DNA from 2 places in the Burkholderia sp. L-4 genome. Region 2 is predicted to be linked to the other one. Evidence: riboswitches for the same ligand, from Rfam matches in the RefSeq annotation. Region 2 holds a riboswitch; the other holds the start of a gene.

Region 1 (10,802 bases), on a different contig from region 2:
CGGCTCGATGGCTCAGCGTTTTTTTAGCGGCAGCGGCACCACGCCTTTCACTTCGCGCAGGCCGGCCGGCTCGGGCGGCAGATAACCCCAGTCGCTCTGCGCGGCGGATGCCTCGCCTCGCGTCTCGTCCTGCCGGTTGTCGTCCCGCTGGCGCGCATCCGGCGGGGAACGTTCGTCGTGTTCGCCGCCGTGTTGCGACGACCCGTGCGACGGCGGCGTATCCGCATGGCGCCGGTGCCGCAGCACCGCTTGCGCCACACGCTCGACATGCGACACCGTCACCGCGTCGGCCTGCTCCAGCGCAGCCAGCGCGCGCGCGGCGCGCAGCATCACGAGGTCGGCGCGCAACCCGTCGACGGCCGCGTCGATGCACAGCGCGCTGACGCGCGCATGGACTGCATCGTCGAAATCGAGCGTCGCCAGCCGCGCGCGCGCCGCATGGATCCGGTCGCCGAGTTCACGCTGGACGGGCGCATGACGTGCACGAAATGCGTCCGGGTCGAGATCGAACGCGAGTCGCGCCTTCACGATCCGTTCGCGCTGCGCGGCGTCGAAACAGTTCTCCAGTTCGACCATCAACCCGAAGCGGTCGAGCAGTTGCGGGCGCAGTTCCCCCTCCTCCGGATTCATCGTGCCGACCAGCACGAAGCGCGCGTCGTGCGCGTGCGACACGCCGTCGCGCTCCACGATGTTCACGCCGCTCGCGGCGACGTCCAGCAACGTATCGACGAGCCCGTCGGCGAGCAGGTTCACTTCGTCGACATACAGCACGCCGAGGTGCGCGCGTGCGAGCAGGCCCGGCCGGAAGCGCACGCCGTTTCCGGCCAGCGCATGCGCGAGATCGAGCGTGCCCGTCACCTGCTCGTCGCTCGCCGACAGCGGCAGCGTGACGAACTGCCCTTCCGGCAGCAGTTCCGCGAGGCCGCGTGCGGCGGTCGATTTCGCGGTGCCGCGCGGGCCGCTCACGAGCACGCCGCCGAGCGACGGGTCGATCGCGGCGAGCAGCAGCGCCTGCTGCAGCGCGTCCTGCGCGACGAGCGCCGCAAACGGAAAGACCGCGCGGGCGCGGTGCGTCGTCGGATCGGTCATCGCCGCCCCCCTTCCTGAAGTTGTTCGCTCGCGAGCCAGACCGCTTCGATCCGCTCGCGATAGTCGCCCGGCTGCTGCCACAGGCCGCGCTGCATCGCCTCGACGAAGCGTTCGCAGATGCCGTGCAGCGCCTTCGGGTTGTGCCGTTCGAGAAATGCACGGGTGGCGTCGTCGAACAGGTACGCGTCGGCGACGAGCGCGTACTGGTGGTCGGACAGCACGCGCGCGGTCGCGTCATAACCGTACAGGTAGTCGACGGTCGCGGCCATCTCGGCCGCGCCCTTGTAGCCGTGACGCTTCACGCCGTCGAGCCATTTTGGGTTGACGACGCGCGAGCGGATCACGCGCGCGATTTCCTCGCGCAGCGTGCGCATCGTCGGCGCGACCGGGTTCGCATGGTCGCCGTGGTAGATGCTCGGCTGCTGCCCGGACAAGTGCCGCACGGCCGCCGTCATCCCGCCCTGGAACTGGTAGTAGTCGTTCGAATCGAGGATGTCGTGCTCGCGGCTGTCCTGGTTCTGCACGACGACGTCGATCGTCGCGAGCCGCTCGCCGAAGACGTCGGCCGCCGCGTCGCCGGCACTGTTCTGCGCATACGCGTGGCCGCCCCACTGGCGATACGCATCGGCGAGATCGGCGTCGGTCTGCCAGCGGCGCTGGTCGATCAGGTCCTGCAGGCCCGCGCCGTAGCTGCCCGGCCGTGCGCCGAACACGCGCCAGCCGGCGCGGCGCCGCGCTTCGTCGGGCGTCACCCCTTGCGCGATCCATTTCGCGCGCTCGCGCTCGACGCGCGCGCGGATCGGGTTCAGTTCCTCGGGCTCGTCGAGCGCGGCGACGGCCTGCACGGCCGCGTCGAACAGGTGCATCAGGTTCGGGAACGCGTCGCGGAAGAAGCCGGACACGCGCAGCGTCACGTCGATGCGCGGCCGGTCGAAGATCTCGATCGGCAGGATCTCGAAGTCGGTCACGCGATGGCTGCCGTGCGCCCATTTCGGCCGGACGCCGAGCAGCGCGAATGCCTGCGCGATGTCGTCGCCGCCCGTGCGCATCGTCGCCGTGCCCCATACCGACAGGCCGATCGCGCGCGGATAGTCGCCGTGATCCTGCAGATGGCGCTCGATCAGTTGCTGCGCGGATTTCAGGCCGAGCGACCACGCGGCCTGCGTCGGCACCGCGCGCGTGTCGACCGAGTAGAAGTTGCGGCCGGTGGGCAGCACGTCGGGGCGGCCGCGCGACGGCGAACCGCTCGGCCCCGGCGGCACGAAACGGCCGTCGAGCCCGCGCAGCAGCTGGCGCATTTCCTCGCCGCCGCACGCGTCGAGCGCGGGCAGCAGCGTCGCGCGAACGCGCCCGAGCACCGCGAGCGTGTGGGGCCATTCGCCGGGCGGCGTCGCGTCGGCACCCGTGTTTCCGCCGTCGGCCGCGCACAGCCCGTCCAGCCATTGTTGCGCGAGCCATTCGAGGCGCTCGCGCGTATCGCCCGCGTGGCGCCACGGCGATGCGTCGAGCGCCTGCAGGATCGCCGGGCGCGGGCCGACCCACGGCGCGGCCCAGTCCGCCGACAGCGGATCGAAGTCGTCGCCGAGCGCGAGATCGCGCGCCAGCGCGCCGATCAGCCCCGCCCGCGCGCCCTTGCCATCGCCGACCGGAAAACGCGCGAGCGCGAGCAGCGTGTCGCGGCGCTGGCGAGCGGCCGGCGATGCGCCGAACACGTGCAGCCCGTCGCGAATCTGCGCTTCCTTCAGTTCGCACAGCCACGCGTCGACGCGCGTGAGCAGCGCATCCTCGTCGCCCGCATCGCGCGGCGGCGACACGCTCAGTTCGTCGTGCAGGCGATGCTCGGCGATCGTCGCGAGGATCGTCTTGCGCAGCAGCTTCGCGCGCCGCGCGTCGACCATCAGCGCTTCGTAGTATTCGTCGACCTGCCGCTCGAGATCCTGCAGCGGCCCGTAGTTTTCCGCGCGCGTGAGCGGCGGCATCAAGTGATCGATAATCACGGCCTGCGCGCGGCGCTTCGCCTGGCTGCCCTCGCCCGGATCGTTGACGATGAACGGATAGAGATGCGGCAACGGCCCGAGCGTCAGGTCGGGCCAGCACGCGTCGGACAGCGCGACGCTCTTGCCCGGCAGCCATTCGAGGTTGCCGTGCTTGCCGAGGTGGATGACCGCGTCGATGCGATACGCATCGCGCAACCAGAAATAGAACGCGAGATACGCGTGCGGCGGCACGAGATCCGCATCGTGATAGCTCGCGTAGTCGTTCTCGCCGCGCGAACGCGACGGCTGGATGCCGACGAACACGTTGCCGGCGCGCCAGCCGGCGATCGTGAAACGTCCATGGCGCAGCGTCGGATCGGCTTCGGGCGGCCCCCAGCGCTGGTTCAGCGCGTCGCGCACGGCGGCCGGCAGCCGCGCGAAGCGCGCGATGTAGTCGGCCAGCGGGAAGCTCTGGAACGCGGGTCGCAATGCATGCACGGCCGCGTCGTTGGTCACGCCTTCGGTGAGGCGCGCGATCAGCGCGTCTCCATCGGGCGGCAGGTCGGCCAGCGTGTAGCCCGCGTCGCGCAGCGCCGCGAGCACGCGCAGCGCGGATGCCGGCGTGTCGAGCCCCACGCCGTTGCCGATCCGCCCTTCGCTTTGCGGGTAGTTCGCGAGAATCAGCGCAATGCGCTTGTCGGCGTTGTCGAGCGTGTGCAGCCGGCACCAGCCGCGCGCGAGCGCCGCGACGAACGCGATCCGCTCGGCGTCCGGCTGATAGCGCACGACGTCGACCTCGGTATGCGGGCAGCGATACGCGAGCCCCTTGAAGCTCACCGCACGCGTGACGATGCGCCCGTCGACTTCGGGCAGCGCGATATGCATCGCGATGTCGCGCGCATGCAGGCCCTGGTTGTCGGCCACCCACGCGTCGCGGTTGCCGCCGGACAGGATCACCTGCAGCACCGGTGCGTCGCCGGCGAGCACGTCGTGTTCGGGGCTGTCGATCGCGCCGGCCGCGAACGCGGTCGTGTTCAATACGAGCGCGACGCCGTGCGTGTCGCAAAGTTGCGTGATGACTTCGCGGCTCACCGCATCCTTCAGCGACGTCACCGCGATCGGCAACGGATTCAGCCCCTCGGCGATCAGTGCGTCGGCCAGCGCGTCGAACACGGCCGTGTTCGCGGCCTGCCAGTGCGCGCGATAAAACAAGATCGCGACGACGGGCGCGCCGGGCGTCCAGCGCGGCCGCCAGTCGTCGACGCTCGCGCGGTCGCGCGCCGGGTGATACAGCGCGGCGGCCGGCAGCGGGCGCGGCGGCTCGGGTTCGGCGCCGAAACCGAGCGTATGGAACGCGATGCTGCGCAGCAGCGCGTCGGCATTGTGCACGCCGCCCTCGCGCAGATAGCGCCACCACAGCCGGCACAGCGCCGGCGTGACGGTGCTCTTCGCGACGAGGTTCGGATCTTCCTGCAGGTCGCCCGAGAACATCGCGAGCTGCTGCCCGCGCTTCGACGCGAGCGACACGGCCTGCTCGATCCCGTACGGCCAGTACGCTTCGCCGCCGAGATGATCGATCACGACCGTTTTCGCATGACGCAGCACGTCGTCGACGTAGAAATCGACGGACGCCGGCTGCCGCAGGAACGTGACGTTCGCGAGCCGCACGCTCGGGAACCCGGCCGGCAACCGCGGCACGACGCTCGCGAGCAGCGACAGCGTCGTGTCGGCCGAACTCAGGATCACGATGTCGGCCGGCTGCTGGTCGATCCGGACGACGCCCTGCGTATCGTCGACGAAGCCGCCCGGCGTGGTGCGCAGCAGATGCATCGTGCGTTACGCCTGTTGCGGCTCGGCCGCGCACGCGGCGTCGAACGCGCGTTGCAGCGCGGCCGCGTCGAGATCCTCGCCGATCAGCACGAAGCGGCTCGCGCGCGTTTCGCCGTCCTGCCAGCGTCGGTCGAAATAGCTGTCGAAGCGGCGGCCGACGCCCTGGATCACGAGCCGCATCGGCGCGCCGGGCAGCGCGGCGAACCCTTTCGCGCGGTAGATCGTGTGCGCTTCGACCACGCGCTGCAGCGCGGCGATCGTCGCCTCGCGCGTGCCGGCGTCGCCGGACACGACCACCGAGTCGAAATCGTCGTGATGGTGATCGTGATCACCGTCGTCGGCCGAGCCGTGATGATCGTGACGCAGGTGGATCGTTTCTTCCGATGCCGATTCGAGGCCGAGCAGCATCGCGAGATCGAGCTCGCCGCGCGTCGCGCGCACGATCTTCACCTGCGGCGGAATCTCGTCGCGGATCGCGGTTTCGATCCGGGCGAATTCCGCGTCGCCGACCAGATCGGCCTTGTTCACAATCACCAGATCGGCCGACGACAGCTGATCGGCGAACAGTTCGTGCAGCGGCGATTCGTGGTCGAGATTCGGATCGGCGCGGCGCTGCGCGTCGACGGCCTGCGGGTTTTCCGCGAACTGGCCGCTCGCGGCGGCCGGCCCGTCGACCACGGTCACGACCGCGTCGACCGTGAAGCTGTTGCGGATCGTCGGCCAGTTGAACGCCTGCACGAGTGGCTTCGGCAGCGCGAGGCCCGATGTCTCGATCAGCACGTGGTCGATGTCCGCGCGCCGTTCGACGAGCGCCTCCATCACCGGGTAGAACTCTTCCTGCACGGTGCAGCACAGGCAGCCGTTCGCGAGTTCGTACAGCTGGCCCGACGCTTCGCCCTGCGCGCCGTCGGCGTCCTCGCAGCCGATGCCGCAGCCCTTGAGGATCTCGCCGTCGATGCCGAGCTCGCCGAATTCGTTGACGATCACCGCGATGCGGCGGCCCGCGGCGTGCTGCAGGATGTGGCGCATCAGCGTCGTCTTGCCGCTGCCGAGAAAGCCCGTGACGATCGTGACGGGAAGCTTGCGTAGGGTCATGGTAGGTCCGGTGTCGAAGAGGGAATCAGGACGGGATCGTCGCGTTGGCGGCGGCGAGGCCATTCATCGGGCGACGCGCAGGCAGACCGCCGCGCGATCCGCGCGAACAACCGCGCGACGGGCGGAACAACGAATCGGACATGGTGCTTCCTTGCGAACGGTCGACATCGTGAATGCCAACACGGCTGCCGCCGGCCCTGCCCGCGCCGCCTGCCGTTCGCCGTCTCGGCCCGGCGCGTTCGCGCGGGGGGCAGATCGGCGGAGGAAGCGGAACACCCCGGGCGTCGGGCCTGCTGCGGCCGTGGACGATGCGCCGCCTCCCCGCGGCGCTGAACCCCAACGTTTAGGCCGGTATCCGGGCTGGCGAACACGCCGCTTCGCCTTCCCGGATGCGCGCGGCATCCAGTGGCGGTCGTCCGCCTGCACGCGGCAGGCGGCGAAGCGGCGCTGCATCGCGCTCGCGCGCGACACGTTCGCTTACCGTTGCGGGGGCAGCACAGGTTGGCTCGACTGCGGTGCAGGCAGGCTCCCTGTTTCCCGTTTAACTGCGCGCGCCGGAGCGGCACGCGCGAGCACCAAAACGCGTGCGAGTGTAGGCGGCGGGGCCGGGAGCGTCAAGGCGGCACGGGGCGCCGGACTGCGTTGCGCACCGCCGGCGCACCGTGCCGGAGGCCGGCCGTGGCCGGTTCGCGCGGGCGAACCGCTGTGCTATCGTATGCGCCGCGTTCGGTGCTCGCATGCGCATTCCGCGCATGCAGTTAAACGGGAAACAGGAGGCGGACGACCGCCCGGCCTGTGCTGTCCCCGCAACGGTACGCCGCCCGCGCGCCGCGCTCCCCGCGCACGCGCCCAGGCCGCCCGCGATGCCACTGCCCTTCACCGGGCGGGAAGGCTGCGGCCTGGCAAGCGGCCAGCCCGGATACCGGCCGACGCAAGGGGCGAGCCCGATGCTCGCCGAACGCCCGATCCGCGGGGGACGGATGGGGTGCGCATTCCGCCCGCGTCCGCGCGGGCTTCGTCCGATCCGTCATGCACTGCCTGCCCGCCGGCCGCCGATGTGCCGCCCGCCTGTTCCTTTCCACTGTTTCGACACGGTGCGTGCCGTGCCGCGTGCGATGAGCCGCGCGTGGCTCATCGGCGCCGGCCCCGGCGATGCGGACCTGCTGACGCTCAAGGCCGTGCGTGCGATCGGCGCGGCCGACGTGCTGCTCGTCGACGATCTCGTGAATCCCGACGTGCTGCGCCATGCACGCGCCGACGCGCAGGTCGAGCACGTCGGCAAGCGCGGCGGCCATGCGTCGACGCCGCAGGAAGCGATCGTCGCGCACTTGCGGGCGGGCCGCAGCGTCGCGCGGCTCAAGGGCGGCGATCCATTCGTGTTCGGCCGCGGCGGCGAGGAACTGGCCGCGCTGGGCGCGGCGGGTTTTGCGGTCGAGATCGTGAACGGCATCACCGCAGGCATTGCCGCGCCGGCCGCGCTCGGCATCCCGGTCACGCAGCGCGGCGCCGCACAGGGCGTGATCTTCGTCACGGGCCACGGCGCGGGCGCCGACGAGCCCGACTGGCACGCGCTGGCGGCCACGCGCATGACGATCGTGATCTACATGGGCATTCGCCGGCTCGACGCGATCACCGCCGCGCTGCGCGGCGGCGGCCTGCCCGGCGATACGCCGTGCGCGGCGATCGAGCATGCGACCCGCCCCGAGCAGCGGCAGGTCCTCGCGACGCTCGACACGCTCGTCGAACGCGTCGGCGCAACCGGCATCGGTTCACCGGCCATCGTCGTGATCGGCCGCGTCGCGGCGCTTGCCGACGATCCGGCCGTGCGTGCGGCGCTCGGCGGCCGCGCATGATGCGCGTCGCGCTCGGCATCGGTTTTCGCGCGGGCGTCACGGCCGCGCAGCTCGATGCCGCGATCCGGGCGGCGCTGGCGCGTTACCCGGCCGCCGAACCGGCGCTCGTCGCGACGCTCGCCGACAAGGCGTGTGCGCGGGCGCTGCGCATGCTGTGCGCGCGCCGCGGCTGGCCGCTCGTCGCGTTCGACGCGGCGCAGTTGGCGAGCCGTCCCGAACTGGCCGCGAGCGGCCCGTCGGACGCCGCGCTGGCGCGCTTCGGGGTGGCGGGCGTGGCCGAACCCTGCGCGCAGCTCGCGGCGCCGCATGGCAGGCTGCTGGGCCCCAAATCCATCCGGGACGGCGTGACGGTTGCCCTCGCCGGCCCGCTCTGAACCCTTTGTTTCGCTTTCGACAGGACGATTTCCGATGAAGACCGATGCCGAATCCCATCAGCGAATGACCGAACGCCGCCGCGCCGGCCACGAGAAGAAGCAGGCCGCCGCCACCCTGGAAAAGGGCCTGCTGATCGTCAATACCGGCAACGGCAAGGGCAAGAGCACGGCTGCGTTCGGCATGGCCGTGCGCGTGCTCGGCCACGGCATGCGGCTCGGCGTCGTGCAGTTCATCAAGGGCGCGCTGCATACGTCCGAGCGCGACTTTCTCGGCGCGGTCGCGGAATGCGATTTCGTGACGATGGGCGACGGCTATACGTGGAACACGCAGAACCGCGACGCCGATATCGCGACCGCGCGCAAGGGCTGGAACGAGGCGCGCCGGATGATCGAGAGCGGCGACTACCGGATGGTGATCCTCGACGAGCTGAACACCGTGCTGAAGTATGAATACCTGCCGCTCGACGAAGTGCTCGCGACGCTCGTCGCGCGTCCCGCTTCGGTGCACGTCGTCGTCACGGGGCGGCACGCGCCCGATGCGCTGATCGACGCGGCCGATCTCGTCACCGAAATGCGGCTCGTCAAGCACCCGTACAAGGAGCAAGGCGTGAAGGCGCAGCGCGGCGTGGAGTTCTGAGCGTGCCGGCCTGCCCCGCGCTGTTCGTCAGCGCACCCGCGTCGGGCCAGGGCAAGACGTCGGTGACGGCCGGTCTTGCACGGCTGCACCGCCGGCTGGGCCGCCGCGTGCGCGTGTTCAAGACCGGGCCCGACTTTCTCGATCCGATGCTGCTCGAGCGCGCGAGCGGCGCGCCCGTGCATACGCTCGATCTCGGGATGGTCGGCGAAACCGGCTGCCGCGCGCTGCTCGCCGATGCCGCGCGCGACGCGGATCTGATCCTGATCGAAGGCGTGATGGGGCTGTTCGACGGCACGCCGAGCAGCGCCGATCTCGCGGCCGCGTTCGGCGTCCCGGTCGTCGCGGTGATTTCGGCGAAGGCGATGGCGCAGACGTTCGCGGCGATCGCGTTCGGGCTCGCCCGGTTCAGGCCGGCACTGCCGTTTCACGGCGTGCTGGCAAACCGCGTCGGCTCCGCGCGGCATGCGGAACTGCTGCAGCAGGCGCTGCCCGGCGACCTCCGCTGGCTCGGACACGTGCCGGCCGATGCGGGCATCACGCTGCCGGAGCGGCATCTCGGCCTGCATCAACCGGCCGACATCGACGATCTCGATGCGCGGCTCGAGCGCGCGGCCGACGTGCTCGTGCGGACGGCGCTCGCCGAATTGCCGCCGGCCGTCGCGTTCGCGGCACCGGACGCCGCGGCGCCGCTGCCGCGCGCGCTTGCGGGCAAGCGGATCGCCGTCGCACGCGATGCGGCGTTCTCGTTCATCTATCCGGCGAACCTCGCGCTGCTGGATGCGCTCGGTGCGGCGGTGCGGTTCTTCTCGCCACTCGCCGACGAACCGGTGCCCGACGATTGCGACGCGCTGTTCCTGCCGGGCGGTTATCCGGAACTGCATGCGGCGACGCTCGCGGCGAATGCCGGGACCGCGCGGACGATTCGCACGCACGCGGCGGCCGGCCGGCCGATCGTCGCGGAATGCGGAGGGATGGTGTATCTGTGCGAATCGCTGACCGACGTGGACGGCGTGACGACGCCGATGCTGGGCGTGTTGCCGGGTCATGCGACGATGCAGCGCCGGTTCGCGGCGCTCGGCATGCAGCAACTCGAGACGCGCAACGGGCCGATGCGCGGCCATACGTTCCACTATTCGCGGTTCGCGACGCCGCTGGTGCCGGTGGCGAGCGCCGCGCGCCCCGACGGCGCGCCGGGCAGCGGCGAAGCCGTCTACCGCTGCGGCGCGATCGTCGCGACGTACATGCACATGTACTGGCCGTCGAATCCGGAGATGGCGGCGGCCCTGTTCGGCGGCACGGCATTCTGACGGAACAGCCTGCGTGCGTGCCGCGACGTCAGGGCTTTTCGCGCCCCGGCGCCTCCGAGCGCGACGTCCGGATCACGGTGCCGTCGGGCGAGAAATGCGCGTTGAACATCGCGTCGCCCGATACGCCGCCCTCGGCCCAGTGCCAGCTCCACACCTCTTCATGGCTCAACGCGTATTGCGCGACTTCGGTCGGTTTGCCGAGCAGTTGCCGCACGTCGTCCTTCGACATGCCGGGCACGACCTTCGCGATGTTGGCCGCGGTCAGCGCCTGCGTGATCGACACGAGCCGGCCGTCCGGCCCGAAATCGAGCATGTAGGTACGCGTGCCGTACGGGCCGCGCGGGTACTCGAAGCGCTGCGAGCCGTCGTCGCCCTGCCTGACCATCTCGGGCTTGCCCGCCTGGCGGAGCACGTCCTCGGTCGTCGAGACACCCGGCTGCAGTTTGCCGAACGCGAGCGGGTCGGGCTTGATCGAATTCACCGCGTCCGCCACCTTCTGGTCGTCACACCCGGCCGCCAGAACGCCCACCGCACAGGCCGTCAGCACGGTCAGAAGCTGTTTTCGCATGTCATTCACACCTGTATTCATCGAGCCGATCCGGCGTCGCGCGCAGCGTAGCACGCGACCTGTCCCGCCGATG
Region 2 (10,802 bases):
GCACGGCAAGGTTGCATTGATCCACGTCGATGCGCACGCCGACGTGAACGACACGATGATGGGCGAAAAGATCGCGCACGGCACCCCGTTCCGCCGCGCGGTCGAGGAAGGCCTGCTGCACGGCGACAAGGTCACGCAGATCGGCCTGCGCGGCACCGGCTACGCGGCCGAGGATTTCGACTGGTGCCGCGAGCAGGGTTTCCGCGTCGTCCAGGCCGAGGCATGCTGGAACAAGTCGCTTGCGCCGCTGATGGAAGAAGTGCGCGCCCGCGTCGGCGACACGCCCGTCTACATCAGCTTCGACATCGACGGCATCGACCCGGCCTACGCACCGGGCACCGGCACGCCGGAAATCGCCGGCCTCACGGTGCCGCAGGCGCTCGAGATCATCCGCGGCGCGAAGGGGCTGAACATCGTCGGCTGCGACCTCGTCGAAGTCGCGCCGCCGTACGACCCGTTCGGCACCACGGCGCTGCTCGGCGCGAACCTCGCGTACGAGCTGCTGTGCGTACTGCCGGGCGTCGCGTACCGGGACTGATCCCGCCCCCCCCTATTCCAAATCAGAGGATTCCAGAGGAGCACATATAAAGATGGGGACTTCCGTCAAGCAACCGAAGCGGGCGGCGCTCGCTTCGTTCGTCGGCACCACGATCGAGTGGTACGACTTCTATAGCTACGCGACCGCCGCCGCCATCGTGTTCGGGCCGCTGTTCTTTCCCGGCGAAAACCGCTTCATCAGCCTGCTGGCGTCGTTCGGCTCGTTCGCGGTCGGTTTCTTCGCACGGCCGCTCGGCGGCGTGATGTTCGGCTATCTCGGCGACCGCTTCGGCCGCAAGCGCTCGCTGCTTGCGACGCTGATGCTGATGGCCGTGTCGACCGTCGCGATCGGCCTGCTGCCGACCCACGCGCAAGCCGGCGTGATCGCGCCGGTCCTGCTCGTGCTGATGCGCGTGCTGCAAGGCATCGCGGTCGGCGGCGAATGGGGCGGCGCGGTGCTGCTCGCCGGCGAGCACGCGCCCGAAGGCAAGCGCACGTTCTTCGCGTCGTTCGCGCAGCTCGGCAGCGCCAGCGGCCTGATCCTGTCGATGCTCGCGTTCGGCGCGATCAGCACGCTGTCGAAGGACGACATGATGAGCTGGGGCTGGCGCGTGCCGTTCCTCGCAAGTTCCGTCCTGCTGATCGTCGGCTTCGTGATCCGCGCGAGCGTGTCCGAGTCGCCCGAGTTCGAGGAGGTCAGGAAGAGCGGCAACATCGCGCAACAACCGCTGCGCGAGGCGCTCAAGTACTGGCCGTTGCTGCTGCTCGCGATCGGTGCGAACGTATACGGCATCGCCGGCGTGTATTTCAGCAACATCTTCATGATCAGCTATGCGACGCAGTTCCTGTCGCTCGACCGGTCGATGGTGCTGCATTGCATGACGATCGTCGCGGTGCTGCAGTTCGTCGTGCAGCTCGCCGCCGCATTCCTCGCGCAACGCTTCGGCACCACGCGCGTGCTGCTGATCACCGGCGCATGGGCCGCGCTCGTCCCGTTCGTGATGCTGCCGCTCGTGCACATGGGCACGCCGCTGTCGATCACGGTCGGCGTCGGCCTCGCGACGCTGGCGGAATCGGGCTACTACGCGGTCGTCGCTGGCTTCGTCAGCGGCATCTTCGTCGCGCGGATCCGCTACACGGCGATCTCGATCGCGTACCAGGTGTGCGGCGCGCTCGCCGGCGGCCTCACGCCGCTCGTGGCGACCATCATCGCGCAGAACACCGCGCCGCAATGGTGGCCGCTGGCGCTCCAGTACACGAGTGCGGCCGTGCTGTCGTCGCTGTGCGTGTGGCTGATCTCGCGCCGCGTCGGCATCGACGATGTCGGCGCGCCCGGCAAGACGAACGCGGCGCTGCCGCGCGGCGCGCGCACCGCGTAGCGTCCGCACGACGGGCAGGCGCTTCGCCTGCCCGTTTTTCATCGGGCGGCGCGTCGCACCGCCCGCTGCTTTCCCCGCCCTTGATTGCCTGCCGCAACGGCGTCGCGGCAGGCACGCGCACGCGGTCGCATCGAACGACCGCGCGACCCTGGAGACATTGCCGTCATGAACCGCCCCGACACCCTCGATGTCGGCCGCGCCGAACCGGCCGGCCTCACGATCGAGCACCATTCGATCGACTACATCCCCGAACACGAACGCCATGCGAAGCTCGCCAGCCAGGGCCCGTTCTGGTTTCTCGGCAACTTCCATTTCTTCACGATCTCGATCGGCTTCGTCGGGCCGGGCATGGGCCTGTCGGCGGGCTGGACGACGCTTGCGGGCGCGCTCGGGATCATGTTCGGCACGATCTTCATGGCGTTCCACGGCTCGCAGGGGCCGGAGATGGGCCTGCCGCAGATGATCCAGTCGCGCGCGCAATTCGGTTATCGCGGCGTGATCGTCGCGCTGCTCGCGACGCTGTTCGTGTTCGTCGGCTTCAATGTCGTCAACGTATCGCTGATGGTCGACGGCGTGCACAGCGTATTCGGAATCGACGGCGGCTTCGTCGCCGTCGCGGCCGTGGCAATCGGCGCACTGCTCGCGATCTACGGCCACGACCTGATGCACCGGACCTTCACGTGGGCGCTGATCGCGACGCTGCCGCTTTATGCGCTCGTCACGCTCGCGCTCGTGTTCGGCCATGCGGCGCCGCCCCATGCCGCCGTTGCGCCGGCCGCGCCGGGCTTCAACGGGATCGCCTTCGCGACGCAGTTCGCGATTGCCGCGAGCTACAACATCTCCTATGCGCCGTACGTGTCGGACTATTCGCGCTATCTGCCGAAGCACACGAGCCGCGCGAAGCTGATCGCCGTGATTTTCGCCGGCGCGTCGCTGTCGGGCACCTGGATGATCGGCCTCGGCGCATGGCTCGCGCAGAAGCTGCACGCGGCCGATGCGCTGGTCGCGATGAACGACGTCGGCTCGTCGCTGGTGCCGGGCCTCGGCAAGCTGATCGCGATCGTGTCGCTGGTCGGCTTCCTGCCGATCATCGCGCTCAATGCATACAGCGCGATGCTGACCGTCCTGACCGCCGCCGATTCGATCGTGCCGATCCGGCCGACACGCCGCGCGCGCGTCGCGTCGATCGTCGCGATCAGCACGTTCGTGCTCGCCTGCGTGTTCGCGATCCGCGGCAACGGCATCGCACTGCTGCAGACGTTTCTGACGCTGATGCTCTACTTCCTCGTGCCGTGGACCGCGGTGAACCTCGTCGATTACTTCTTCGTGCGGCGCGGCCGCTACGCGATCGCGCACTTCTTCACGCCGGACGGACTCTACGGCGCGTGGCAGCCGCGCGGCATCGTCGCGTACCTGGCCGGCTTCGCCGCGATGGTGCCGTTCTTCTCCATCTTCGATGCCGAAGCGAACCGCGAGGTCTTCGTCGGCCCGTTCGCACGCATGCTGGGTGGCGTCGATATCGCATGGCTCGTCGGGCTGGCCGTCGCGGGTGCCGTGTATGCGGTGCTGTCGCGTTCGCTCGATCTCGAACGCGAACGACGCGTGATCGCCGACGCACGGTCTCCCGAAACGCTCGCCGACACGCCCCGTCACGAACACGCGTGACGGAGCACGTGGCGCATCGCGGCGCGCAGGTTGCCTGCCGGGTCATCGATCCCGGCGGCAAGCGCGCAGCATGCGCTACGTTACCGCGCCTGGGCGCGCAACGTCTTCGCGGCGGCGACCATGTTCGTCAGCGCCGGAATCACCTCCGCCCACTGCCGCGTTTTCAGCCCGCAATCCGGGTTCACCCACAGGCGTTCCGCCGGAATCCGTTCGGCCGCCTTCTTCATCAACCCGACGATATGATCCTGCGTCGGGATGTTCGGCGAATGGATGTCGTACACGCCCGGCCCGATTTCGTTCGGATACCTGAAATCGTCGAACGCGTCGAGCAGCTCCATGTCCGAGCGCGACGTCTCGATCGTGATCACGTCCGCATCCATGTCGGCGATCGACGCGATGATGTCGTTGAACTCCGAATAGCACATGTGCGTGTGGATCTGCGTATCGTCCCGCACGCCGTTCGCGGTGATGCGGAACGACTCGACCGCCCACTTCAGGTATTCGCCCCATTGCGCGCGGCGCAGCGGCAGCCCTTCGCGCAGCGCGGCCTCGTCGATCTGGATCACGCGCACGCCGGCCTTCTCGAGATCGAGCACTTCTGCGCGGATCGCGAGCGCGAGCTGGTAGCACGACACCGAGCGCGGCTGGTCGTCGCGCACGAACGACCAGTTGAGGATCGTCACGGGGCCGGTCAGCATGCCCTTCATCGGCTTGTCCGTCAGCGACTGCGCGTACGTGATCCATTCGACCGTCATCGCCTTCGGGCGGCTGATGTCGCCGAACAGAATCGGCGGCTTCACGCAGCGCGACCCGTACGACTGCACCCAGCCGAACTGGCTGAATGCATAACCGTCGAGCTGCTCGCCGAAGTATTCGACCATGTCGTTGCGTTCGGCTTCGCCGTGCACGAGCACGTCGAGTTCGAGCGATTCCTGTTCGCGGACGCTGCGTTCGATCTCGGCCTGCATCGCCGTGCGGTAGCCGGCTTCGTCCAGCGCGCCGGCCTTGAACCGGCTGCGCGCGTGGCGGATTTCGGCGGTCTGCGGGAACGAACCGATCGTCGTCGTCGGGAAGGCCGGCAGGTTCAGGCGCGCCGACTGCTTCGACGCACGCTGCGGATACGGGCTCGCGCGGTTGCCGAGCTGCGCATCGATACGCGCGATCGCGGCCTTCACCGCCGGGTTGTTCACACGCGGCGAGCGGCGGCGCGAAGCGATGGCGGCGGCGTTCGCGGCGAGCGCCCCGGCCACCTTGTCGCGGCCCTCGTTCAGCGCGGTCGCGAGCACCTTCAGCTCATCGAGCTTCTGCAGCGCGAACGCGAGCCACGAACGGATTTCCGCATCGAGCTTGTCCTCGCTCGCCAGATCGACCGGCACGTGCAGCAGCGAGCACGACGGCGCGAGCCACAGGCGATCGCCGAGCTGCTTCGCGAGCGGCTCGAGCCAGTCGAGCGTCGCATTCAGGTCCGTCTTCCAGATGTTGCGGCCGTTGATCGCGCCCACCGACAGCACGCGTTCGGCCGGCAGCTCACGAACCAGCGCGTCGATTTCGGCGCGGGCGTTGATCGCGTCGACATGCAGGCCGTCGACCGGCAGCGACGCCGCGAGCGTCAGGTTGTCCTGAAGCTGGCCGAAGTACGTCGCGAGCAGCAGCTTGATACGGCGCGTTTCCAGCACCGCGTAGGCGGTGCGGAAGGCCTGGCGCCATTCGGCATCTAGTTCGGTCACGAGAATCGGCTCGTCGATCTGCACCCATTCGACGCCCTGCGCGGTCAGCGTGTCGAGCAGCGCGCCGTACACGGGCAGCAGCTTCGGCAGCAGCGCGAGGCGATCGGAATCGTCCTTCGCCTTGCCGAGCCACAGGTACGTGACGGGGCCGAGGATCACCGGCTTCGCGTTCACGCCCTGCGCGGTCGCCTCGGCCAGTTGCTGCAGCAGGCGCGACGGATCGAGCGAGAAGTTCGTGTCGGCGTGGAATTCCGGGACGATGTAGTGGTAGTTCGTATCGAACCACTTCGTCATTTCACCGGCCGCGACGCCGCCGCAGCACGCCGCGTGTTCTTCAGCCGATTGCGCCGACCGGCCGCGCGCGACGCGGAAGGCGTTGTCGAGCGCATCACCGTGGAAGTCCTGCACGCGCTTCGGCAGATTGCCGAGCGTGAAGCTCATGTCGAGCACCTGGTCGTAGAACGAGAAATCGCCGATCGGCGCCAGGTCCAGGTCGCGCTGATCGTGCCAGTGGCGCCGGCGCAGCTCGGCGCCGAGCGCCTTCAGCGCGTCGCGCGACGATTCGCCCTTCCAGTAGCGCTCGAGACCGAACTTGAGTTCGCGCTTCGCGCCGATGCGCGGGAAACCGAGATTGTGTGTCGTGACCATGAAGCTGCCGTCCAGAGAAAAATTGAAGATCCGGCAGCCATCATAGGGATTTCAACACATGAAATAAAATGGCATTATTTCATTCATCCATTAAAGTTGTTCATGTATTCATTGCGTGACCCCCATCCATGCTGGAACGATTCCATCTCGTCGTCATTCGTGAAGTCGAGCGCCACGGCTCGCTGACGGCGGCCGCCAATGCGCTGCACCTCACGCAATCGGCGCTCAGCCATACCGTCCGGAAGATCGAGCAGCAGCTCGGCACGCCGATCTGGGACCGCGAAGGCCGCGGCCTGCGGCTCACGCAGGGCGGGCACTACCTGTTGAAACTGGCGAACCGGCTGCTGCCGCAGTTCGAACTCGCCGAGGAGCGGATGAAGCAGTACGCGAAGGGCGAGCGCGGCACGCTGCGCATCGGGATGGAATGCCACCCGTGCTACCAGTGGCTGCTGAAGGTCGTGTCGCCGTACCTGTCGCGCTGGCCCGACGTCGACGTGGACGTGAAGCAGCGCTTCCAGTTCGGCGGCATCGGCGCGCTGTTCGGCCATGACGTCGACGTGCTCGTGACACCCGACCCGTTGAACAAGCCGGGGTTGCGCTTCGATCCCGTGTTCGATTACGAGCAGGTGCTGGTGGTCGCCGACTCGCACCGGTTCGCGAACGCCGACTACGTCACGCCCGAGCAGCTGACCGACGAGATCCTGATCACGTACCCGGTCGAAACCGACCGGCTCGACATCTACAACCAGTTCCTGACGCCGGCCGGCATCGTGCCGAGGCGGCACAAGTCGATCGAGACGACCGACATCATGCTGCAGATGGTGGCGAGCGGGCGCGGCGTGGCCGCGCTGCCGAGATGGCTGGCCGACGAGTACGCCGACCGGATGCCGGTCGTGCCGGTCAAGCTCGGCAAGAAGGGAATCGCGAAGCAGATCTTCCTCGGCATCCGCGAGGCGGATGCATCGATCGACTATCTGGCCGCGTTCGTCGCGCTGGCGCGCGAATCGACGTGGAGCGCGCCGCGCATGCTGCGCTAGGCGCGCTCGTCCGGCATGCGCGTCAGGCGGCGCGCATCGCGATGCGTTCGCTGCGTTCGACCCAGGCGCCGAACAGCAGGCCGATCGTCGTCCACATGATCGCCTGCATCCCGAGCGCGGCGACGCGGAACTTCCACAGCAAGGCAGCCGGGAATGCGGCCGGTACCTCGTCGAACGACGGCAACCCCAGCTGCACGGCCGCGATGATCGCGACGAACACGAGGCCCGCGACGATTGACGCGTTCCATTGACCGAGCTTCGCCAGCAGGTGGCGGCGCACGCCGACCGAGAACACCATCGTCGCGATCGAGATCGCGATCATCAGGAAGAACAGGCCCGTGCGCTGGCCGATCGTATCGGGGTCGCCGACCGCCGGCGGATTGGCCGGGTACTTGATGTTCGGCACGATCACGAGGGCGATGAACGCCCCCAGCGCGAGCCACGCGGCGAGCTGCCGTGCCGGCAGGCGGCCGCCGCGCCCGTACGCATAGGCAAAGACCAGCGAGAACAGTCCGCCGAAAGCCGCGCCATAGGTCACGACGCCCGTCAGCAGGCCGAGGCCGGCCTGGGTGTGGCGGCTGACCAGTTCGACCTCGTGATCGTGATCGTGCCCGGGCTCGTCGCCCTTGGCGGCATCGAGTTTTTCTTCAAGGGAGATCGCCCGACCGACTTGCGGTTCGCCGACGATTTTCGCGAAACCGAATGTGATGAGGCCCGCGGCGATGCCTGCGAGCATCCCGCGCATGAGCAGCTTTCCGACCATCGTGTGCTCCGCGTCAGTGGCAGGGAAAGCCGAGCAGATGGCGGCCGTCGTGGACGAACTCGTGGACATACATGCCCGGCACGAGCGACGTCGCGCCTTGTTCCGCGCCGACGAAATACAGGGCGAGCAACAGGATCAGGCCGACGAATACGGCCCAGGGCAACAGTTCACGGACGGGGATGGGGGCCGGCACGACCGCCGGCTTCAGCACTGCTTCGCTCATGGATGCACCTCAGGGGAATCGCGCCCCGACAAATGATGGATGGGTACGAAGGCAGGTCTGGCTTCCGGGATCGTCGATTCTCCGGTTACAGTGGCGCGACCGCGCCGGAATTGCACCGGCTTCCGCGTTTCGTATCGGGCGAATTGTACGCGCGAACGGGCGCGTATTGAAGTGATCGCGCGGTGACAATCACGTCCCGTTCCGGATCATCCGACCATCGACATGACCCTGCATGCCTCGTTGCGCCTGATCGCACACGCATCGACCCGGGCGATGCGCACCGGCACGTTCCCCGACGACGATCCGCTCGACGCGCGCGGGCTCGCCGAAGCTGCCGCGTGGCGCGGCCGGTGGTCACGCGCCGGCGGATCGCTCGTCGTGCTGTGCAGCCCCGCATGCTGTGCGCGGCAGACCGCCGATGCGCTCGGGCTGCGCGCCGACGTCGACGACGCGCTGCGCGACATCGACTACGGCAACTGGCGCGGCAAGCGCCTGAGCGACCTCGCACGCGATCTGCCGGGCGAACTTGCCGCGTGGATCGGCGATCCGTCCGCCTCGCCGCACGGCGGCGAATCGTTCGCAGCCGCCGCGCATCGGGTCGGCACATGGTTGAACGCGCTGCCGCCCGGTCGCGACGTGATCGCGATCACGCACGCGCCGCTCGTCCGTGCGGCCCTCGCGCATGTGCTGCGGATGGATCCGGCGGCGGCCGCGCGTCTCGACATCGCGCCGCTGTCATGCACGACATTCGCCGCTTCGCCGGACGGCTGGTCATGGGTCGCGCCGGATGACGACCGACGCGATGCCGGTGCGTCAACCACCGTTGCGCCCACTATGTGAGCGATCAGGGCGACGCAGCGCCGAGCATTCGGCCAATCAGCTTACATCCCGTAAGACACGCCGTTCGTGGTCCCGACTGTCATCAAACTGACTGCTGGTCACCGCTAGGATCGGACGCGGTTCCCTCACGAGATGCCGTCATGAATCAACCTGCTTCGTCCGCCCCGAACAACGCCGGCTCCATCGAACGTACCAGGCAGATCGGCTATGCCGTGTTCCTGCTGGTGCTCGTGCTCGGCGCCCTCTATATCGGCACGCACCTGTTCGACGATCTGTCGCCGGTCCGCGAAGGCTCGCTGTTTCCGTACCTGTTGCTCGGCGCGGCATTGCTGATCGCGCTCGGCTTCGAATTCGTCAACGGCTTCCACGACACCGCGAATGCGGTCGCCACCGTGATCTATACGCATTCGCTGACGCCGAACGTCGCGGTGATCTGGTCGGGCATGTGGAACTTCCTCGGCGTGATGGTCTCGAGCGGCGCCGTCGCGTTCGGGATCCTGCAGTTGCTGCCCGTCGAGCTGATCCTGCAGGTCGGCAGCGGCGCGGGCTTCGCGATGGTGTTCGCGCTGCTGATCGCCGCGATCGTGTGGAACCTCGCGACCTGGTATTTCGGGTTGCCCTCGTCGAGCTCGCATACGCTGATCGGGTCGATCATCGGCGTCGGGCTGATGAACCAGCTGATGCACGGGCCGTCCGGCACGAGCGGCGTCGACTGGGGCCAGGCGCTCGGCGTCGGCAAGTCGCTGCTGGTCTCGCCGATCGTCGGCTTCCTGTGCGCGGCGCTGCTGCTGCTCGTGCTGAAAGCGCTCGTGCGGATTCCCGAGCTGTACAAGGAGCCGCCGAAGGATCAGCCGCCGCCGTTCTGGATTCGCTGCCTGCTGATCCTGACCTGCACGGGCGTGTCGTTCGCACACGGGTCGAACGACGGACAGAAAGGGATGGGCCTCATCATGCTGATCCTGATCGGCACGGTGCCGACCGCGTATGCGCTGAACAAGGCCGTCACGCCGGCCGAATCGCAAACCTTCGTGGCGGTCGCGAACCAGGCGGCCGCGACGTTCGGCAAGTACACGAACGGCGTCGCGCCGTCCGCGAACCCGCGCGCCGACGTCGAGCACTACGTTCAGCATCGCGAACTGACGCCCGCCGTGCTGCCGGCCGTGCAGCAACTGTCGACGTCGCTCGCGACCGCGGTCGGCGCGTCGGGCTCGATGGCGGCCGTGCCGCAGCGCGACGTCGACAACGTGCGCAACACGATGTATCTCGTCTCCGAAGCCATCCGCCTGATCGAGAAGTCCGGTCAGCCCGCGTTCGCCGCCGACGACAAGCTCGCGATCGACAACTATCGCAAGCAGCTCGACCACGCGACCAAGTTCATTCCGACCTGGGTGAAGGTCGCCGTCGCGATCGCGCTGGGCCTCGGCACGATGGTCGGCTGGAAGCGGATCGTCGTGACCGTCGGCGAAAAAATCGGCAAGCAGCATCTGACGTATGGACAGGGCGCATCGGCCGAACTCGTCGCGATGCTGACGATCGGCGCCGCCGACGTGTACGGCCTGCCCGTGTCGACGACCCACGTATTGTCGTCGGGTGTCGCGGGCACGATGGCGGCGAACGGCTCCGGACTGCAATGGAGCACGGTGCGCAGCCTCGTGCTCGCGTGGGTGCTGACGCTGCCGGCGTCGATCGCGCTTGCCGGCGGGCTCTACTGGTTGTTCCGGTCGCTGGCTTGATTCGGGTTGCAACGGGTGGCCGGTATCAGCCGGCCGCCTGTCGTGGAAGATTCACCGCTCGCCTCCGCGCCTCTCCGCACCGATCCGCCGCAGTGTTCGAATGTCCGTGCGCGCACCATGCCGTCCCCTCCTCGTTCCGAATTGAAGCGCAAGATCTGGAGCGCATCCGCACACGAACGTCGTTAGACTGGGTTCGTCGACTTTCTCCGTGGCCGCAACCATGCACGCAATGCTTCCGGGCGTTTCGCGC

What was found. Region 2 has a riboswitch for cobalamin ahead of AC1VVG_RS18395 (CbtB domain-containing protein). Riboswitches for the same ligand answer to the same signal wherever they lie in the genome.
Region 1: it holds a riboswitch for cobalamin, as region 2 does, so the genes downstream of both, cobA (uroporphyrinogen-III C-methyltransferase) here and AC1VVG_RS18395 (CbtB domain-containing protein) in region 2, are expected to answer to the same signal.

What each region holds. Positions count from the first base shown of each region.
Region 1 is NZ_JBXEOX010000001.1:1,834,311-1,845,112, reverse strand. It holds gene AC1VVG_RS08550 (magnesium chelatase ATPase subunit I) at 13-1,089, opposite strand; gene cobN (cobaltochelatase subunit CobN) at 1,086-4,895, opposite strand; gene cobW (cobalamin biosynthesis protein CobW) at 4,902-5,990, opposite strand; cobalamin riboswitch at 6,320-6,585, opposite strand; cobalamin riboswitch at 6,700-6,935, shown strand; gene cobA (uroporphyrinogen-III C-methyltransferase) at 7,046-7,843, shown strand; gene AC1VVG_RS08530 (cobalamin biosynthesis protein) at 7,840-8,217, shown strand; gene cobO (cob(I)yrinic acid a,c-diamide adenosyltransferase) at 8,252-8,854, shown strand; gene AC1VVG_RS08520 (cobyrinic acid a,c-diamide synthase CobB) at 8,857-10,161, shown strand; gene bamE (outer membrane protein assembly factor BamE domain-containing protein) at 10,190-10,729, opposite strand.
Region 2 is NZ_JBXEOX010000002.1:363,570-374,371, forward strand. It holds gene speB (agmatinase) at 1-538, shown strand, start outside; gene AC1VVG_RS18370 (MFS transporter) at 591-1,916, shown strand; gene AC1VVG_RS18375 (purine-cytosine permease family protein) at 2,082-3,581, shown strand; gene metE (5-methyltetrahydropteroyltriglutamate--homocysteine S-methyltransferase) at 3,662-5,956, opposite strand; gene AC1VVG_RS18385 (LysR family transcriptional regulator) at 6,085-6,993, shown strand; gene AC1VVG_RS18390 (CbtA family protein) at 7,016-7,756, opposite strand; gene AC1VVG_RS18395 (CbtB domain-containing protein) at 7,770-7,979, opposite strand; cobalamin riboswitch at 8,013-8,151, opposite strand; gene AC1VVG_RS18400 (histidine phosphatase family protein) at 8,202-8,819, shown strand; gene AC1VVG_RS18405 (inorganic phosphate transporter) at 8,960-10,552, shown strand.